3 regions of the Cellvibrio fontiphilus genome follow, and region 3 is predicted to be linked to each of the others. Evidence: predicted binding sites of a transcription regulator. Region 3 holds the regulator's gene; each other region holds the start of a gene.
What was found. The regulator sigma-54, encoded in region 3, starts transcription at its own class of promoters, with help from an activator protein. The targets are predictions, from matches to a motif close to TGGCACANNNNTTGCNNT.
Positions count from the first base shown of each region.

Region 1: the regulator sigma-54 is predicted to act here: its motif matches at 4,460-4,477, upstream of flgF (flagellar basal-body rod protein FlgF).
Region 2: the regulator sigma-54 is predicted to act here: its motif matches at 4,928-4,945, upstream of flgB (flagellar basal body rod protein FlgB).

Region 1 covers NZ_JBHRTF010000003.1:530,784-537,277, reverse strand. The annotation lists gene flgJ (flagellar assembly peptidoglycan hydrolase FlgJ) at 1-945, opposite strand, end outside; gene ACFODX_RS07995 (flagellar basal body P-ring protein FlgI) at 946-2,049, opposite strand; gene flgH (flagellar basal body L-ring protein FlgH) at 2,073-2,714, opposite strand; gene flgG (flagellar basal-body rod protein FlgG) at 2,788-3,573, opposite strand; gene flgF (flagellar basal-body rod protein FlgF) at 3,645-4,388, opposite strand; gene ACFODX_RS07975 (flagellar hook-basal body complex protein) at 4,680-6,494, opposite strand, start outside.
Region 2 covers NZ_JBHRTF010000003.1:523,413-529,906, forward strand. The annotation lists gene ACFODX_RS07930 (glycoside hydrolase family 53 protein) at 1-594, opposite strand, end outside; gene ACFODX_RS07935 (flagella synthesis protein FlgN) at 823-1,299, opposite strand; gene flgM (flagellar biosynthesis anti-sigma factor FlgM) at 1,386-1,709, opposite strand; gene flgA (flagellar basal body P-ring formation chaperone FlgA) at 1,878-2,495, opposite strand; gene ACFODX_RS07950 (chemotaxis protein CheV) at 2,858-3,814, shown strand; gene ACFODX_RS07955 (CheR family methyltransferase) at 3,867-4,742, shown strand; gene flgB (flagellar basal body rod protein FlgB) at 5,034-5,435, shown strand; gene flgC (flagellar basal body rod protein FlgC) at 5,505-5,954, shown strand; gene ACFODX_RS07970 (flagellar hook assembly protein FlgD) at 5,966-6,494, shown strand, end outside.
Region 3 covers NZ_JBHRTF010000004.1:848,254-854,747, forward strand. The annotation lists gene rapZ (RNase adapter RapZ) at 1-405, opposite strand, end outside; gene ptsN (PTS IIA-like nitrogen regulatory protein PtsN) at 418-870, opposite strand; gene hpf (ribosome hibernation-promoting factor, HPF/YfiA family) at 937-1,227, opposite strand; gene ACFODX_RS12170 (RNA polymerase factor sigma-54) at 1,335-2,987, opposite strand; gene lptB (LPS export ABC transporter ATP-binding protein) at 3,140-3,865, opposite strand; gene lptA (lipopolysaccharide transport periplasmic protein LptA) at 3,869-4,426, opposite strand; gene lptC (LPS export ABC transporter periplasmic protein LptC) at 4,413-5,024, opposite strand; gene ACFODX_RS12190 (KdsC family phosphatase) at 5,026-5,565, opposite strand; gene ACFODX_RS12195 (KpsF/GutQ family sugar-phosphate isomerase) at 5,601-6,494, opposite strand, start outside.

The DNA.
Region 1 (6,494 bases), on a different contig from region 3:
CACATAATCAGAAAAACTATCCGCATAACTTTGGTATTTACGGAAGTCTGACTTTTCTTGTGCAGCAATACCGTTGCGATACTCAAGGGTATTTACATTCACCTTGTCGCCCTGCCACTGGACACCGGCTTTGATATTGAACAAATTAAAACTGTTGTTGCCGTTGCGATCATGGATAACGTGTTTTCCCCAACCCGTTTCCAGCGCCACTTGGGCGATTAATACATCCGGGTTGATGTTTAATTCAGCGGCTGCTTTTTCAGCGTGAGGTTTTAACATCATCACGAAGTTTTCTTGTGTAGTGCTGACACTGGCTTTTTTACCTGCAACCTGATTTACAACAGGCGTTTTACTCAACAGCTGTGGAATTAATGCGTAGTTAACGGCGGTAAGGGGCGGCTGTTGTGAGTCGGCGCTGTCAGCACCAACCACCTGCGCGTTGTGGCTCATGCGCACAAAGTCATCAATCCATGTATTCAAATCATCAATGCTATTGTCACTTGCCGCTATTATTGATGTGTCTGCATCTTTAGCTGTCACCGCGCGCGCGGGTAGATCGGCGATACCCAAGTCGGTATTATTTTGCTCGTTATTTTCAGCGCGCATACCGCCGCCGTGGTTTTGCATCATTTGGTGATAAAAATGATCCGCAAGGCCAATACCTTTTCCGCTGGTTAAATTAATTACCATTTGCTGATCCAACATATCGCGATGGAAGCGAGTGGTTTGGCTGTCCATAAAATTGCCTTCAGCGAACACATCGTTCGCCTCGCGCATGGATTTCAGCATTTGTTGTACCAGCAAACCCTCAAACTTTTTGGCAACTTCTTTAATTGCCTGAGGGTCCCTGTCACGCCCCATCGCTTTGATGGAATTCAATGAATTGGGGTCAAGATAATTATCTTGCACCTGCGGGACTTTTACGCCGGTATCTATAGGTAACATTTAAATCACCACTAATTCAGCTTTAAGCGCACCGGATTGTTTAAGCGCCTCCAGAATTGCCATCAAATCACTGGGTGATGCGCCCACGTTATTAACCGAGCGCACTATGTCATCCAGGTTGGCACCCGGTGCAAATTTAAACATGGGGTTAGTTTCTTCATCGGCCTGCACATTACTGCTCGGCACTACTACGGTAGTCCCTCCAGCCAGTGCATTGGGTTGGCTCACCGTCAGGCTTTCTGCAACAGATACGGTAAGGCTGCCGTGAGTAACTGCCACCGGTGATACACGAACATTTTTTCCAACAACGATAGTGCCGGTGCGTGAATTGATAATAACTTTCGCCACTTCTTCACCCATCTTCACATCCAAGTTTTCCAGCATCGCAATAAAATCTACGCGCTGCGCTGGGTTAACCGGAGAATTCACCATGATGGAAACCGCATCCAAAGGGCGAGCGACATCTGGGCCCAACATGTCGTTAATACTTTTTGCCAACGCATTAGCGGTGGTGAAATCGGCGCGATGCAAATTAAAAACAATTGGTTGGCCACCGGCAAAATTGGTTTCCACGGTTCTTTCCACCATGGCGCCACTGGGAATACGGCCGGCACTGGGCACGTTGACAGTAATTTTTGAACCGTCATTACCCGATGCGCTTAAACCACCCACTACCAGATTACCCTGAGCGATGGCGTACACTTTTCCGTCCAACCCTTTGAGCGGTGTCAACAATAAACTGCCGCCGCGTAAACTTTTTGCATTGCTGATGGATGACACAGTCACGTCAATGGTTTGACCAGGTTTGGCGAAAGCAGGCAGCTCGGCTTGAATCATTACCGCAGCAACATTTTTCATTTGCATACGTGCGCCTTCCGGCACCGTAATGCCAAATTGCTTGAGCATGCTGTTAAACGATTGGGTGGTAAATGGCGATTGTGTCGTTTGGTCGCCGGTGCCATCCAAGCCCACCACCAAACCGTAACCCACTAGTTGGTTAGCACGCACACCGGCAACACTGGCGATATCTTTAATACGCTCGGCCTGCGCACTGGCTACTGAACACAACAGCAGCACCAGGGTAAATTTTATTAAGTTACGCATTCGCAATACCTCAGAAGAAACCATTACAGTGGCCACAAATCACTGTTAAAAAAGCGTGATAACCAGCCCATCGAACTACTGTTGGCCAAGTCGCCAGTTCCGCTGTAAGAAATTTTTGCGTTGGCTAAACGGGTGGAAACAACCGTGTTGTTTGGCTCTATATCATCCGGGCGAACAATACCGCTGATGCGGATAAATTCATCGCCGCGATTCAGCGTGATCCATTTTTCCCCACGCACCACCAAATTGCCGTTAGGTAAAATTTCGGCAACCGTTACAGTAATGTTGCCTTGCAAACTATTGCTTTGATCGGCATCAGCACCGCCATTAAAGGTTCTGGATTGCTCCAGTGTGGTGGTGAGTTCATTGCCTTTAATAGTCGGATTCACACCCAAGAGCGGGCCAGCATTAAAATCAACGCCACTATTTTTGTTGGTATTCACACCGGAAGATTTACGTGAAACGGTGCGCTCGCTGAGTGTTACGGTAATAACATCACCCACAAAATGGGCTTTGCGATCACCAAACAAACTCAGACCATAAGCATCCTGATACAAGGCGCCCTCGGTGCGATGCGGCACCGGCATATTCGCAGCGATGGTGGGCGCATAGGCCGGGTCATCGGGCAAAGGCTTTTTATTGGTCGCACAACCAGACATAAACATTGCTGCAACAGCGATGAATACACTGGAACGGCGAAGCAATTGAGTAAGTGATGCAGTCATGGTGTTTTACTCATCAAAGATTTTGCGTAATGTATTGCAACATTTGATCAGCGGAAGACACGACTTTTGAATTCATTTCATAGGCGCGTTGAGTGGTGATCATGTTGACCATTTCTTCCACAATATCCACGTTGGAATTTTCCAACATGCCTTGCTTGAGCACACCCAAACCATTTTCACCAGGAGTTCCCTGTACCGGTGCGCCACTGGCTACTGTCTCCACATACAAATTGCCACCAATAGGTTGAAGGCCTGAATGGTTGATAAAATCCACCAAGGTAATATCGCCCAATTGTTGCGGCTCAACTTCGCCGGGCGTGTAGGCATTAACAGTACCTGTAGTGCCAATCGTGATTCGCGTTGCACCTTCAGGAACAATAATCGCCGGCTCCAATAAAAAACCATCGGCATTTACCAATTGGCCTTCGCCATTAATTTGCAACTGGCCATTGCGGGTGTAAGCGATAGTTCCATCAGGCTGTAACACTTGTAAAAATCCGTGACCATCAATGGCTACATCGAGTGATTGTTCAGTCACTTGCAGTGAACCTTGGGTAAATTCTTTTTGCGTAGCAACTACTCGCACACCGGCACCCAGTTGCAAGCCTGAGGGCAATTCAGTTTCCTGGGTTTGTTGTGCGCCGGGCTGACGCTGGTTTTGGTAAAGCAAGTCCTCAAACACTGCGCGATCCCGTTTAAAACCAATGGTGCTGGTATTAGCGAGGTTATTGGAAATTGTTGTTAGCTGACGATCCTGCGCCGACAAACCGGTTTTACTGACATAGAGCGCGGTAATCATGATGTTTTCCTCTGCTTAACTGGCAGGATTTAATTGGCATGCGTTAAATAAAAAATCAGCGCGTTTAAAAATTACGACATTTGCAATAATTGGGTAGATGCCGCCGAATTTTCATCCGCGGTTTTCATTAACTTCACTTGCATTTCATATTGGCGCGCAAGGCTCATGATTTGTGTGAATTCATCAATCGGATTAACGTTGCTGCCTTCCAACATGCCGCTGCGCAAAGTGACTTCGGCGGCCGGCAAAGCGTTTAATCCATCGCGTTGGCGAAATAAACCGTCATCGCCTTTTTCCAGCAATTGAATATCCGGATTCACCAGACGCACGCGCCCTACCTCCACCATGGCTTCCGGGCCCTGCCCCTGACCAATAATGGAAATGGTTCCATCAGAACCAATTTGTACTTTTTCATTTTCGGGAATATTGATGGGCCCACCATCACCCAACACGGTTAGACCGTTGGCGGTGCGCAATACACCTGCTGCATCAACCGCAAAATTGCCGGCGCGGGTATAGGCCTCGGTGCCATCGGGAGCTTGCACCACAAAAAAACCGTTACCTTGGATCGCGGCATCGAGTGGATTATTGGTTTCAATCATTGGGCCGGAAGTGAAATCCGCGCGCGGCGACTCGGTCATCGCATAGGCGCGCGTAGGCAGACCATCACCGTAATAAACACCCATGCTGCGGGATTGTTCGAAATCCGCACGAAAACCTGTGGTACTTACGTTTGCCAGATTATTGGCGCGGTTAGCCTGTGCCAGCATATTGTGCTTGGCACCGGTCATGGCGATAAAAAGGGCTTTGTCCACCTTGCAACTCCTCGGTTCACAGCCAAAAAAACAAACGTTGGTTTTTTGGCGGTTTGATCGTTATCAGGAATTTTGCAAGAGCGGTGCCAAGTTGTTATCAGACCTTAAGCTGTTGATATAAAGGGATATTTTGTGGAGGCACATTTAATTACAGCCACACAGACAGATAACAATATAAAAAGCGGCAAAGAACTTCCGCTCTTTGCCGCCAATGGATTGTGATATGCGTTGCACGATGTTGGGCGCGATTTATTGCGCCCTACTATTTACGCGCCCTGTCATTTACGCGGTCTATCTCAAATTAATAATGGTTTGGGTTGTGGCATTCGCCGTTTCGATGGTTTTTGCATTCGCTTGATAGTTGCGCTGGGCAATAATCAAATTCACCAGCTGCTCAGACAAATCCACATTGGATTCTTCCACTGCACCGGCGGTGATATTACCTAGCTGGGCTGAACCCGGCGCACCGATAATCGCCTCACCGGTTTCAAAAGTCTGGGCCCACATGGTATCGCCCACTGGTTTCAGCCCTTCAACACTGCTGAAGTTAGCCAAGGCCACCTGCCCTAACACCTGGGCCTCACCATTGGTAAAGCGCGCGAATACCACGCCGGTATTGCTGATGTCCAAGCCCGCCAGTCGACCGGTGGCATAACCATTTTGATCCAACTCTTCTACCGCAAATACACTGCCAAATTGGGTGCTACCCGCAAGATCAATCTCAAAGTTAGAGCTAGCGGGCGGCTCAGCCACCGGGATGGTACCGCCTTGCAACACATTCAATGGCCCAAGGCCGCCGATAGGTAAACCATCCTCGCCAATGGGGGTCCAGTTGGAAATCAACATGGCATCGGTTCTAAACGGGTCGATGGTTCCATCTGGCGTGAAATGCACATTGAACTCAGCCATAGTGGCTTCAGTGTTTTGTGGTGATGGTAATGTCGGATCCGGATCGCCCACATTTTGACCATCGATTTGCACATACATTTTCCAATGGTTGGGCGATGTCATTGGATCAGCAGGATCGTATGGTTGTTTTACAAAGTATTGACGCATCACATGGGCGTTACCCAAGCTGTCATACACCGTTGTGGAAGTTGCATGGTTAAATGTTTTTTGATCCTGCGGATCAAACGCATTAATAGGCACAGGGGTAAAAAAGTTCGGAACGTTGATGGAGCCAAACATGCTGCCACCATACACCGGTACAGTCGGGGCACTGCTCACAATTGAATAACCTTCCTGGAGGGTGACAGTTACCTCACCACCAATACGGATAGCGTCATCATCGTTATCCACAATCTGCGCCACACCATTGCTACCTTGAACCTCTGCAACACCACCTGTTCCGTCAAACGCAAACTCAAGGTCACGGCCAGTAGCTGACTCAACCACTAAATTACCGAGATCATCCAATGAGGCACTAATACCAAAAAGTGTGGAGGAACTCAGCGCATTGATTTCATCGCGCAAGGCGGTCATATCAGGTACGCCGGTGGAAGTTAAATTGACGCCGTTTAAGCGGAAAGTGCCGTCATTGGTAAACACCTTGGGGGTCGGCAGTGCAGCAGGGTCTGTGGCGAATAGAGTCGCGGTTGTATTCGCGGTTGCCGATACACCAGCAAGTGCATTTAACTCGGAAGCAGTTTCATCTGCGCTGGCGCCATACTCACTGATATAAGTGACATCAGTACCATTAGGGCCGCGAATTACCAAGGTATGGGAACCATAGTTGTTGGTCACCTTTGGAATACCCGTTTCAAGTATGGGTGACGCTTGCGGGGTAAAGGTAGGTGATGGGCTGTCCACTGCAGTGATTGCCGCTGTTAATGCGTTAGCATCAGAATTGGCGGCATCGATTGTCAGGGTAATAGTGGAAGCAACACCTGTAGCCAAATCACGGAACTTCAATTCGCCAGTAACTTGATCAGCAAAGGCTTCAACATTCACCGGATTTGCCGAGTCAAAGTTGGCTGAGTTAATCAAGTTGGCCAAAGAGGCAGGCGTTGCGGCTGAACCAGAATCCAACACCAAATCAACAGAGGTTGTAACAAGGCTGACCGGATCTGTACGTCTAATGGTAAAAGCAGTGGCGTTAGTGGGACT
Region 2 (6,494 bases), on a different contig from region 3:
TTTTTTACTGTAATCACGAACAGCTTTTATGCCGCTATTTAATAATTTGGCATTGCGCGTCCAGTTTGGAATGCCGTGAACAATTTTGTCCTTCGCTTGTAATATTTCGATATTGGTTTCATTGCCGACTTGAACCAAATCGGGTAACAGATTTTGTGTATCCAATGTTGCGAGGGTTGCGAAAGTGTAGTCGTAAAGTACTTGAGCTAATTCATCATCATTATTGATATTGGCCCAGGCCTTAGGGACAAATTGTTTTTCCGGATCGGTCCAGGTATCTGAATAATGAAAGTCGAGCAGGGTTTTCATTCCCTGATCTTTGGCGCGTTTTAGCGTTTTAGCGGCATCGGGCAAGTCGGAATATTGGGTCCAGTCTGCGTCGTGCCATAGGCGAACCCTGATTAAATTCGCACCTTTTTCAGCGAAGAGCGCAAAAGGGTCTTTACGTTTGTTTTTATCAAAATATTTTGCCCCGCAATCTTCCATTTCGTTCACGTAGGATAGGTCAGCCCCCAGATAAAAAGGGTGCTCATTACTTTTGGCCAGGGCAGGGCTATTGATGATGCAAATAAAGATCAGGAGAAAATACTTCATTTGTTATTCCTATTATGGGTAGGCGTCTGACGGCTGTTTGATTTGAAAAAACAGCTGAAGCTGCGGACATGATCATTAATATATATGATTTATATTAATGATTATACTTGTGCTGTCAACACAGAATTATGTGATAGCTATTTCCCGGCGCGTTAAGCGCCGGTAGAGAAGAGAGGGGGTAATGCAAAGGTGCCCTTGAATGAACAAAGGCGGACGGAGTGAGGTACTTCAGGCTTTAGCGACGGTGAAGGAGGAGGTTTGCTCGCTTTTCAGCCCTTGGGCGGTGTAGAGAGAGGCAGTAGCTACCTTACCGCGTAACAGGTTGAGTAAATGATTAAGTGTTTGCTGGGAGCGAGCGATGAGTTTGCCGTTAATGTCATTTAACTGCTGGCATTCCTCAAATTCAACGACAAGGCGCTGCCAGTCTTCCCGTAGAGGAAGGGTCGCGGTATTGCGCTGGAGGAATAGATCCCATCCTTGAGCGTTGGTTGGCAGGTTAAGCGCATTTAGCACAGCTGTTCGCTGCTTACTATTGTGATTAAGCTGGTCGACCAGGATAGTCTTTTGCTCTGCGATTGTAGAAAGCTGGTCTTGTTTGCGTTGTGCAAGTTGCTCGCGTTCGTCGATTAGCAATTGCTTGAGTTGTTGGATAGCAGATGAATCCTGCGCATGCATCTGGCGCAGTAAGTTTATATCAAGAGACATAGCAACCTCTTTTTGCCGTTGTTGGCTGTATTTGGCACAAAACCTTAAACCGCGCAGGGGAGGCGAGGTTTAAGGCCTGTGCCGGTTTATCCAAGTAGATCGTTTTGGTTGAGCATGTTTTCCGCAATGCGGTCGGCGTTGATTTCAAAACGCCCTTCAGCGATGGCGCGACGGATTTCGGCAACCTTGTCCAGGTTGACGTCCGGTGCGCTATCGATTTTGCTTTGTAAGCGGCCCAATGTTTGCGCCTCTTGGCTCAAAACCACCTGATCTCCAGCTGATTTGCTGCTTGGAGTTTGAGGGCTTTTGCTTTCGGCAGATTTAACCTCTGCCGATGGGCTGGACGCAGGTTTGCTGCGAGTGCCCTTGGCGCTGACTGAATCAAGCGAGTTGTTAGTATTAAGAATCATGTTTTTCCCCTTTAAGCCTGCAGGCATCTTGTCTGCTGGCTGTTAATCTAAACGTCGCGGTTGCTATGTCGTGACACTTGGAGGACCGTTTAAGCGGTTCTCTTGATAGTCTTATCGGCCAAGGTCGCGATAACTTTAGCAACATTTTCATATTCCCTACAGGGTTAATCAAAGTGTCTCAACAAGTCCCTGATTCACTACAATGCCAGTGACTATGCGCTCTGATGAGCTATTTTTTACACGAATCTTTTGCCCAATCCGGCCATCAGCCAAGGCAACACCTGAACTTAATACCTTGATAGCCCCGGCTTGCGCTTGCAAGGTGACGCTCTCACCGCGTTTGATTGCCGTGGGCGAATCAAGCGAGCTGGTTTTAAAAGCTTCTCCCTGAGCGATATTGCGCTTGGCTTCTTTTCCAATAATGTTCTCACTGCTCAAGGCATAGCCTTGGCGTATGCTGCTCACATTAACCAGGTTGTCGGTCAGGTGACTGGCGCTCACACGCTCGCCTCTTGCAATGGTGCGAGCTGCTACGGGAATTTGACGATACACCATCACTTGTGCGGGAACGTGGACTGACCAGCCTCCCGGCGCAGGGCATTTGGCTTGAACGCTCAAGTTTCCACCCAAACCGCTTGGATCTTGCAGGTTAAAAACGATGGTGTCGGGGCAGGTCTCAAGCCTTAGGCGCGCATCCAGATTGCCAACCTTTATGTCCAGGCGTTCATGTTCTACTTGGCTGTAATGGCTCGCCAAAAAATTGGCAACATCTTGCTTGAGTGCCAATGGGGAATAAATCTGGGCAAAAGCATCAAAACTGGCAAAGAGGATGCCGGTGCCACACAGATAATTTGTAAGGCGAGCACATGAGCGCACGAGTTTTTGCGCAGATGCCCTGTTTGTGCGGCTATGCGTTAGATATTTACAGAAGAAATTTTTGCAAAAACTAGGAAGTTCCATATTTTGGCCTATCCTCAAGGATAAGAATCGAGTGTCATTCAAGTAATCGGAATAACGTCTAAAGTCTGACACTTTTTTGCCGCTAAGCTACTTATGTGCTTCAAAGCAAATACTATGCCGTTGCTGGTGAAAATATATTCGCAACTTGTCCGTAGTAGGCTGACTTTTACAAATAACGAGGTAATTGCATGGCTGGGGTAATGGATAGTGTCAATCAGCGTACGCAACTGGTTGGCCAAAATCGTCTTGAGCTTTTGTTGTTTCGCCTGGGTGGACAACAGCTGTACGGTATAAATGTGTTCAAGGTGAAAGAAGTGCTTCAATGCCCGCAATTGAATGCAATTCCCGGCCGCAGTTCTGTGGTGCGGGGCGTTGCGCATATTCGTGGTGGCACCTTGCCAATCATGGATATGAACCTGGCGATAGGGCGGCGTGAATTGCCTGATATTGAAAGTTGTTTTGTGATCATCACGGAATACAACCGCACGGCCCAGGGCTTTTTGGTTCGCTCAGTTGAGCGAATTGTGAATATGAATTGGGGCGATATTCACCCGCCGCCCAAAGGTGCGGGCAAAGAGCATTATTTGACGGCGGTTACCCAGGTTGATGGCCAATTGGTGGAAATCATCGACGTGGAGAAAATCCTTGCTGAAGTGTCGCCTGCACGTGAAGAAGTCAGTGCCGGTGTTATTGAGGATGGAATTGCCGACAGGGTTGTGCAAAAACATGTACTAATCGTTGACGACTCTACTATCGCCCGTAAACAAATCCAGCGTGTTGTTGAGGGGATGGGTATTAAAACCACGCTGAAGAAAGACGGTGCCGAAGGTTTCAACTACCTACTCGATCTTTTGAAAGAGGGTAAAGATCCTTACTCGGAATTGATCATGATCATTTGCGATATTGAGATGCCGGAAATGGATGGTTATACCTTCACGGCCGAGGTTCGCAATCATCCGCAGCTTAAAAATCTCCATATTATTTTGCACACCTCACTGAGTGGTGTATTTAATGAAGCGATGGTGCGTAAAGTAGGCGCTGATGACTTCCTGGCTAAGTTCCACCCGGATGAGTTAGCCAAGCGCGTCAATGATCGCGTATTGGCAATTACCGGTGAGAGCCTGCTTCCGCCCGAGCAGGGCTAAGTTAAAATTGTCGCTGCAATTTTGCGGCGACATGTTTTTTTAATGAGAGTTTATGAGTAATAAGCCAACGCCAATTTCCAAACCGCTAGGCGGCGATAACCTCAATCCGGCTGATTTTGATCAGTTCAGGCAGTTTCTTGAGGAGGCCTGCGGCATTTCATTGGGTGATAACAAGCAGTACCTGGTGACAAACCGAATCCGCCGGATTCTGGAAGAAAACAACATCGCCTCATTTGGTGAGTTGGTAAAAAGTTTGAAGCAGGGTTTTAATCGAAAGTTAAAAGATCAAGTTATCGATTCTATGACTACTAACGAAACCTTCTGGTTTCGCGATGTTTATCCTTACGATCACCTTAAAAACGTATTGCTCCCCCAATTGATGGCCGGCAATAACCGCATGTTCGGCCCTGTGCGTATCTGGTCTGCGGCTTGTTCATCGGGGCAGGAGCCTTACTCCATCAGTATGATGGTGGAAGAGTTCAAGCGACAAAATATGGGCAATCTGGCGCGCCCGGTACAAATTGTGGCAACCGATTTATCTTCCACGGTGCTGGAGCAAGCTCGCAGCGGGGAATACGATAAGCTATCGGTCATGCGTGGGCTTACGGCAGATCGATTGGCGCAATTTTTTGATAATCCCAACCCTGCAATGTGGAAGGTAAAGCCGTTTGTCAAAGAGCGGATTGAATTTCGTTCGCTGAACTTAATGGATTCCTATGTGGGTTTGGGTAAGTTCGACATAGTGTTTTGTCGCAATGTGCTGATTTATTTTAATGGCGATTTGAAACGTCAAATTCTGCAAAAAATTCATGCTTCACTAAAACCGAACGGTATTTTATTTCTTGGATCTTCTGAAGGGCTGGCTGGTGTCGCCGATCTATTTGAAATGGTGCGTTGCGAGCCTGGCATTCTTTATCGCGCTATTTAATGCGGTTTATACCCTCCAGGCAGCAGTAAAAAAACCGGGTTTATAGCCCGGTTTTTTATTGCTTGCCGTTTCTCAATTCCCCAGCGGTAAAGCTTTGCCGCTTTTGTGTTGCCGCTTTTCGTCTGGTGTGGGCGAGCTTCTTAAAAACCCTTTAAAAACAATTGGTTGAAACTTATTTTGGGGTTTGGCATAGCCGTTGCTTTAACACTAACAACAAACGCAATACCGCCATTCTTTGCCGATAGTGCGAAAGTGTTTTTAGTGTTGCAGACCAGTATCAGGTGAAAACAAATGTCCATTTCCTTTGAAAAAGCCCTTGGCATACATGAATCAGCTCTGCGTTTTCGCTCCGAGCGAGCCGCGGTGCTGGCCAATAACCTGGCTAATGTGGATACCCCCAATTTCAAAGCCAAGGATATCGATTTCAAGCAGGCCCTGAATCAAAAAATGAATGGCAACAGTGGATTCAATTTGGCTACAACCCAAGCCGGTCATATCGATGGTGCCGGTTTTGCCAGCGATGAAGCGGACACTCTGTATCGCACGCCGCAACAACCCTCTATCGATGGCAACACGGTCGAGGATCAAATTGAGCACGCGGAATACATGAAAAATGCCTTGGCTTTCCAATCCAGTTTTCAGTTTTTAAATAGCAAATTTACTGGTTTGCGCAGTGCAATTCGTGGCGAGTAATTCAACTCGGCAGGCACAGAGTAACAAGATTTTTTGCATCAAAAATGCACAGATAAATAGGTGAACCACATGGCTCTGGGAAATATTTTCGACATCGCAGGCACCGGTATGAACGCACAAAGTTTGCGTTTGAATACCACCGCCAGCAACTTGGCCAATGCCCAGTCCGCAAGCTCCAGTGTTGACGAGGTTTATCGCAGTCGTCAACCCGTGTTTGCGGCTATCCAGCAAGAAGCCATGCGTGCCAGTGTGTCCGAAGGTGCCTACAGCGACAACGAAGTAGATGCAGCTGCCGGTGTTCAGGTGATGGGAATTGTCGAGAGTGATGCGCCCCTGCAGCGTCGCTATGAACCCGGGCACCCCAAAGCAGATGCGGAAGGTTATGTGTTTTATCCCAACGTAAACCCGGTTGAAGAAATGGCCAACATGATTGCTGCATCGCGCTCCTTTCAAATGAATGTGGAAGTGATGAACTCAGCCAAACAAATGGTTCAACGCGTATTAACACTTGGTCAATAGGGAGCTGAATCATGACTGTATCTGCCGCATCAACAAATAGCGTCACTGATAACCTCAGCATCACTAAAAAACAGGACACCAAAAAGAACACCAATGAATTGGGGCAGGCTGCGTTTTTGGAATTGATGATTACCCAGATGAATAATCAAAACCCACTAAGCCCACAGGACAATAGTGAGTTCGTAGCGCAGTTGGCGCAGTTCAGCTCGGTAGAAGGTTTGGAGCGTTTGAACACCAGCTTTAACAGTTTTATGTCCAATAATGCGCTGCAGGCATCATCGCTCGTTGGTCGTAGCGTTACGGTTGAGTCAGACACCAGTACTTTAGTGACTGGCGGAATAGTGGCAGGCAGTGTGGATCTGGATTACCCCACCACCGATCTAAAAATGAGTATTTACGATGAAACAGGTTCATTGGTGCAAACCATTCCTGTGGGTCAAGCCCCGGCAGGTGAAACCGTGTTTCGTTGGGATGGCCAAAATATCGAAGTAAACGGTGAGCTGCTTGATTGGGAAGCCGGTGAGAATGCCGCAACAGCGG
Region 3 (6,494 bases):
GTCAGCACAATCCCGGATTGGCTCCAATAAATGCTGCTCAGCCGTGATGGATTCCTCAAGGCTGGTGTGCTTATCCGAAAGTGGGTGTTTGCGCCGTGTTTCGCTAAAGCGTTGAATAAGTACTGCTGGCTGAGAATCCAGAAACAAGGTCCGAAAGGGCAAATGTGCCTCTTTCAGTGTACTGATCATTTGCGGAAATATATTCAGGTCTTGCCAGGCGTTGCGCACGTCAATGCCTATGGCAAAGCGCTGCTGGTCGTCCTTGTGGATTTGTATTTGGGCTACCAATGCTGGTAGCAGGCTAACGGGTAGGTTGTCGATGCAATTAAAACCAACATCTTCCAGCACATGCAGTGCGGTACTTTTTCCTGAGCCTGACAGCCCGCTTACTATCACAAGGTGCATGGCATAGACCTACTAGGGGGCGGCTATAGCTGCTTGAAAAAGTGCTGTATCGCTGTCCGCTGTGCGCAGGCGTTGGCGGTAGTCAGCGTTGTTGAGAGCTCCTGCCAGTGCTGCCAGGGTTTGTAGATGTTCATCATGAGCATCTTCGGGTACCAACATTGCAAACAGTATGTCAACCGGTTGTGAATCTATGGCATCAAAATCGATTGGATCTGCCAGTGTGAGCAGCGCGCCTATGGTGCTATTGCAATTTGCGATGCGACAGTGGGGTATGGCGATGCCGTGCCCTATGCCGGTAGAGCCAAGGCGCTCTCTGCCGATTAGCCGGCGGAAGAGTTCGTCTGCCTCAATACCCGGAACATCCTGAGCAATAGCGTTAGCTAACAACTCTAGGGCGCGTTTTTTACTGCCGCCCTCAACACCGCAAAGCGTGCGTCCAGGGGTAATAAGATTTTGAATTTGCATGGTAGGTGTGACTAAAAGATTCTATCAATAAGTACGCGGCGAGTCTGACGACCCGCCGCATGATGATTAACGATGGCTGCGCATCTTTTCTTTGTGCTTAATTAGCTGGCGATCCAGCTTATCTGCCAGGGCATCAATAGCTGCATAGAGATCATCATGGGTTGCATCTGCAAACAAGTCCTTACCACTTACATGGATAGTGGCCTCTGCTTTCTGAATAAGTTTATCAACGGAGAGGATCACATGGGTGCTGGTAATTCGATCATGGTGGTGACTTAGACGCTCAATTTTGCTGTTGACGTAGTCTTTTAGTGAATCGGTAACTTCCAAATGATGACCACTAATGTTTATTTGCATAGATACTTCCTCTCGATAGAAACAAAATGGTTGTGATCAGCACAACCTAACAGTTCATCCTTGATTTTCTTCCGAATTAGGTACTGCTTGCCAGTGACAATACTAAGTCAAATGGTCTTACGTTCGTTTGAAGGTGGAATGTTCAGCGATTCGCGATATTTTGCGATTGTGCGACGCGCCACCTGAATTCCCTGTTCCGCCAATAAGTCGGTAATTTTGCTATCGCTCAGGGGTTTTTTGGGGTTCTCAGCGCTAACCAGTTTTTTGATAATGGCGCGAATTGCTGTCGATGAGCACTCGCCTCCACTATCGGTACTGACGTGGCTGGAGAAAAAGTACTTAAGTTCAAATATACCTTGCGGTGTATGCATATATTTTTGGGTGGTCACACGAGAGATGGTGGACTCATGCATTTCCACTATCTCGGCAATGTCATGTAATACCAGCGGTTTCATTGCCTCCGGCCCGTAGTCTAGAAAGCCGCGTTGTTTTTCTACAATACAGCTCGCCACTTTTAATAGTGTCTCGTTACGGCTCTGTAAGCTTTTTAGAAACCAGCGAGCCTCCTGTAAATTGTCTTTGAGAAAGGTATTGTCGCTACTGGAGTCGGCTCGTTTTACCATTGAAGCATAGTTGGCATTGATGCGTAGGCGCGGTGCAATTTCTGGATTTAATTCCACTATCCAGCGACCATCGCGCTTCTCTACAAACACATCAGGAACAACATATTCAGTGTCGCCGCTGGCGATAATATCGCCCGGGCGGGGGTTAAGGCTCTGGATAAGGGCTATAGCTTGGCTAAGTTCAGCTTCTTTAAGCTTGGTGCGGCGCATCAGCTGACGATAATCGCGGCTGCCTAAAATAGGTAGATAGAGCTTGGCGATAAGTTTCGCGGAATCCAGATATGGCGTCTTGGTGTCAAACTGTTGCAGCTGTACCAGCAGGCATTCCGAAAGATTCTGGCTGCAGACACCGCAGGGATCAAACTGTTGTAAGCGGTGCTGTACCGCTACCACCTCATCCAACTCCAGATCTTCCAGATCGTTGCGCATTCCCTCAAATATTTCTTCAATGCTGATTGATAGCATGCCGCTGGGTTCTACGGCATCGATGATGGCCATTGCCAGCACCCTATCACGATCAGACATTGGGGTGAGGTTAAGTTGCCACATCAGGTGGTCATAAAGTGAGTCTGTTGCAGCGCGGCGGCTTTCAAAGTCACTGTCTTCATTGTCGAAGTTGTTTGAGCTTCCCGCTGCGGAGGTTTGGTAAACGTCATCCCAACTGGTATCTACTGGTAGATCGGAAGGAATGGAGTCGCTCCAATCGCCACTATCGGCACTAAAACTCTCGCTTTCCCCATAGACATCGCTATCGCTGAATGACTCCCCATCACTAAAGTTATCGCTCTCACCAAAACTCTCGGTGTCACTGTAACTAGGCTCGCTAAAGCTATCGCTGGTGGAAGAGGTGAAGCTGTCGCTACTGGAGTAATCATTACTCGTATCGGTGCCGGACTCGGCAGCAATTTCTTGTTGGCGGTTGTAATCGATTTGATCGTCAGCACTGCCTTCGTAATCACTGCTTTGGCTAGGGGAGTCAAAGCTCTCCTCCATTTCAAGCATAGGATTTGAATCAAGCGCCTCTTGGATCTCTTGCTGTAAATCCAGGGTTGAAAGCTGCAGGAGGCGAATTGCCTGCTGCAGTTGGGGGGTCATGGTCAGCTGTTGGCCGAGTTTAAGCTGGAGAGATTGTTTCATTGTTGTTGCAACAAACCCTTAAATAACACGGTATGGAAAACATCTGTTAAGTGGAGTTTAGTCAGGGTTTGCGCTTCAAGCAACATGCTTAAGCAAGCTTTATGCCTAGTAGACAAAGAATGTTGCTTGTCAAGTTGTTTCTGCTTTGTTCGTCAGAGGCGGAAGTGCTCGCCCAGATAGACTTCGCGAACCTTGCTGTTGCTCAGCACAGTATCAGCGCTGCCCTCTGCGATTATGTGCCCCTCGCTGACGATGTAGGCCGTTTCACAGATATCAAGGGTTTCGCGCACATTATGGTCGGTTATCAATACACCTATGCCGCGATCTTTAAGATGGCGAACAATTTCTTTAATGTCATTTACAGAAATGGGGTCCACACCGGCAAAGGGTTCATCCAGAAGAATAAACTTGGGGTCTGTGGCCAGTGCGCGTGCGATTTCTACGCGGCGACGTTCGCCCCCCGAGAGCGCCATACCCAAACTATCTCGGATGTGCGTGATATGAAATTCGCTCAAGAGTGCTTCAAGTTTTTCTGCACGCGCTTTTTGGTCCAAATCCTTGCGCGTTTCAAGTATCGCCATGATGTTGTCAGCGACAGTGAGTTTGCGAAAGATAGATGCTTCCTGGGGTAAGTAGCCAATACCAGCGCGTGCGCGTCCATGGATAGGTAGCTGGGTAATATCCCTGTCATCAATAAGCACGCTACCGTTGTCGGCAGGAACCAAGCCGGCAATCATGTAAAAGCAGGTTGTTTTACCAGCGCCATTTGGCCCTAACAAACCCACTATGTGACCGCTCTCGACAGTGATCGAAACATCGATAACTACTTTGCGTTTTTTGTAGCTTTTGGCGAGATGACGCGCGTGCAAACTTGGCATAGGTTAATTGCTGCCTGGAGTGAAAGAGGGAGCCTGTGAATCACTTGCGGAGCCAGATTTTGGGGGGATGACAATTTCAATCCGCTGACCTTCACCTGCGGTGTTGCCTTCGGCTTTCATGACTTCTTTAACCAAGTCATAGTTAATGTGTGGGCCGCTCATGACGGCGCCATTTTGCTCGACGGATGCATCTTCGACCAGAAGCAAGTGCTCATTGCTGGGTGTGTAAGTAATTTGTTTGGCCGCGGCGGTAACTATCCCCTGTGTTTCTTCAGGTTGTTGTTGGAATTTAGCCGGGTTACCTGTAGCAACCATTTTTTCAACGCCACCGTCAGCGTTGGTGTGAATGATGATTGAATCGGCTTTGATGGTGAGGGAGCCTTGGCGGATTTCTACTGAGCCGGTATAGGTGGCTACCCCATTTTTCTGGTCAACGGTTAGGTTGTCTGCGGAGCCACGGATGGTTTCGTTTTTGTCGCTGGGTAATGCCCAAGCTGCGCCAGCACTGAGTAAAACAGTGACCAGGCCAAGCAACCTGAAAGTGGATTTAACGTGGTTCATAAACAGCCTTGACTTGTGACTTTAATTGGAACTGACTGTTGGTAAAGTCAGCTTCCATGCCTTCGGCCGTCATCTGACCCTTGGCGCTGCGCATCTTAACAGCTTTGTCTGTGCGCGCGAATTGTGTCTTGGGTAGCAAATCCAGCTTGCTGGTAGATATGCGCACCAAGCCGTTGGATGACGTTTGTTGTTGAATTTCTACATCGTTCAGAAGTTGAATTAATTCACCATTCATTTGGCTTTTACCCTCCCTTGCATTGACTATCCAGGGTGCAGTTGGGTCTTCATCAAAAAACTCCATCGTAGGGCTTTCGATCATGGTGTAGTCATGTTCCGATGGGCTCTCTGTATCTTTTTGAAAATGAGTGATTTGCGGTGTGGTAAGGCGATAGCGCAGATTGCCTGAGGTGCCGTATTCGCGGGTTTCCACGCTGGTCATGTAATATTGTGGAAAGCCGCCGCTAGCATATGGGTCTGGTCTTGGGTCATCTTTATGACGCAGGGAAAATGCAAAGAAAAACACCAGCATAGCCATTGCAACTATCCATGGCACTGGAACCTGTTGGTGAATTTGCTGGATTCGATCGACTAGTCTCATCTTACGCAGAGGATCCGTGCAGGTAGGCGCCCAGCGCCTTATCGTATGTATTTTGTGCTTGCATAAGTAAGTCGCAGGCGGCTCGTACTGCCCCCTCTCCACCACGTTCACGACTTTGCCAGTGCGCGCGTTCTACGACACTGAAATGGGCATTGGCAACTGTAAGTGCAAGACCAATGCGAGTCATAACTGTCAGGTCTGGCCAGTCATCTCCCATGAATGCAATTTCATGCAATGCATAGCTGTGTTCCCGCAGGATTTCCTGCAGCGCTTCCCATTTGTCCTCGCGGCCCTGAACGAGAATATCAATCCCTAAGTCCCGCGCGCGCCGTGCCACTAAATCACTGGTGCGCCCAGTGATAATGCCAACTTTGACACCGGTTTTTTGCAGGGCTTTGATGCCCTGTCCATCGAGCGTATTAAATGCCTTGAACTCATCGCCGCTATTGTTGAAAAACAGCCGCCCGTCGGTCAGCACTCCATCCACATCCAATAGCAGGAGTTTGATTTGCGCAGCGCGCTCCCGTAGTTCAGCATTCATCTTTTTCGTTCCAGGTCCAATTATTGCTGCAGTTATCAAATGATACCGGCGCGTAGCAAATCATTAATTTTTACGACACCAACCAACTGTTTTTGTTCGTTGTGCACCAGTAGTACGTTTATCTTGGCTTCCTCCATAACCGCCAAGGCTTCTGCGGCGAGGGTATTGTCGCGCAGCATTTTGGGGGTCGTATTCATCAAGTCACCCACTTTGGCGCTGCGCACATCAATTCCCCGATCAATACTGCGGCGCAAGTCGCCATCAGTAAATATGCCGAGTAGCTCGTGGGCATTACTCATGACGGTTGTCATGCCAAATCCTTTTTCTGACATAACCATCAAAGCATCCAATAAAGGGGTGTCGGGAGATACATGGGGAATATCACTACCGGTGTGCATGACGTCACCAAGGCGTAGTAATAGTTTGCGTCCCAGTGCTCCTCCAGGGTGAGAGAAGGCAAAATCTTCAGCAGTAAAGCCGCGAGCCTCTAGCAGGGCAATGGCAAGTGCATCCCCCATCACCAGCGTGGCTGTAGTGCTGGAGGTGGGAGCCAGATCCAGCGGGCAGGCTTCATGCTCTACGCTGATATCCAAATTGACCTCTGCCACCTCGCCAAGAGTGGATTGGGGATTGGCTGTCATGCTGATTATTTTAATGCCTGCCCGCTTGAGCAAGGGGAGCAGGGTAATTACCTCTTTGGAACTGCCAGAGTAGGAAATGGCCAGCACCAGATCATTTTTGGCGATCATGCCCAAATCGCCATGGCTGGCTTCTGCGGGATGTACAAAAAAAGCCGGGGTGCCGGTACTTGCAAGAGTGGCGGCGATTTTTTTGCCAATATGACCGGATTTGCCTATGCCGGTGACTATGACTCTACCGCTGCACTCCATAATCAGTTCACAGGCGCGGCTGAAACCTTCGCCAATACG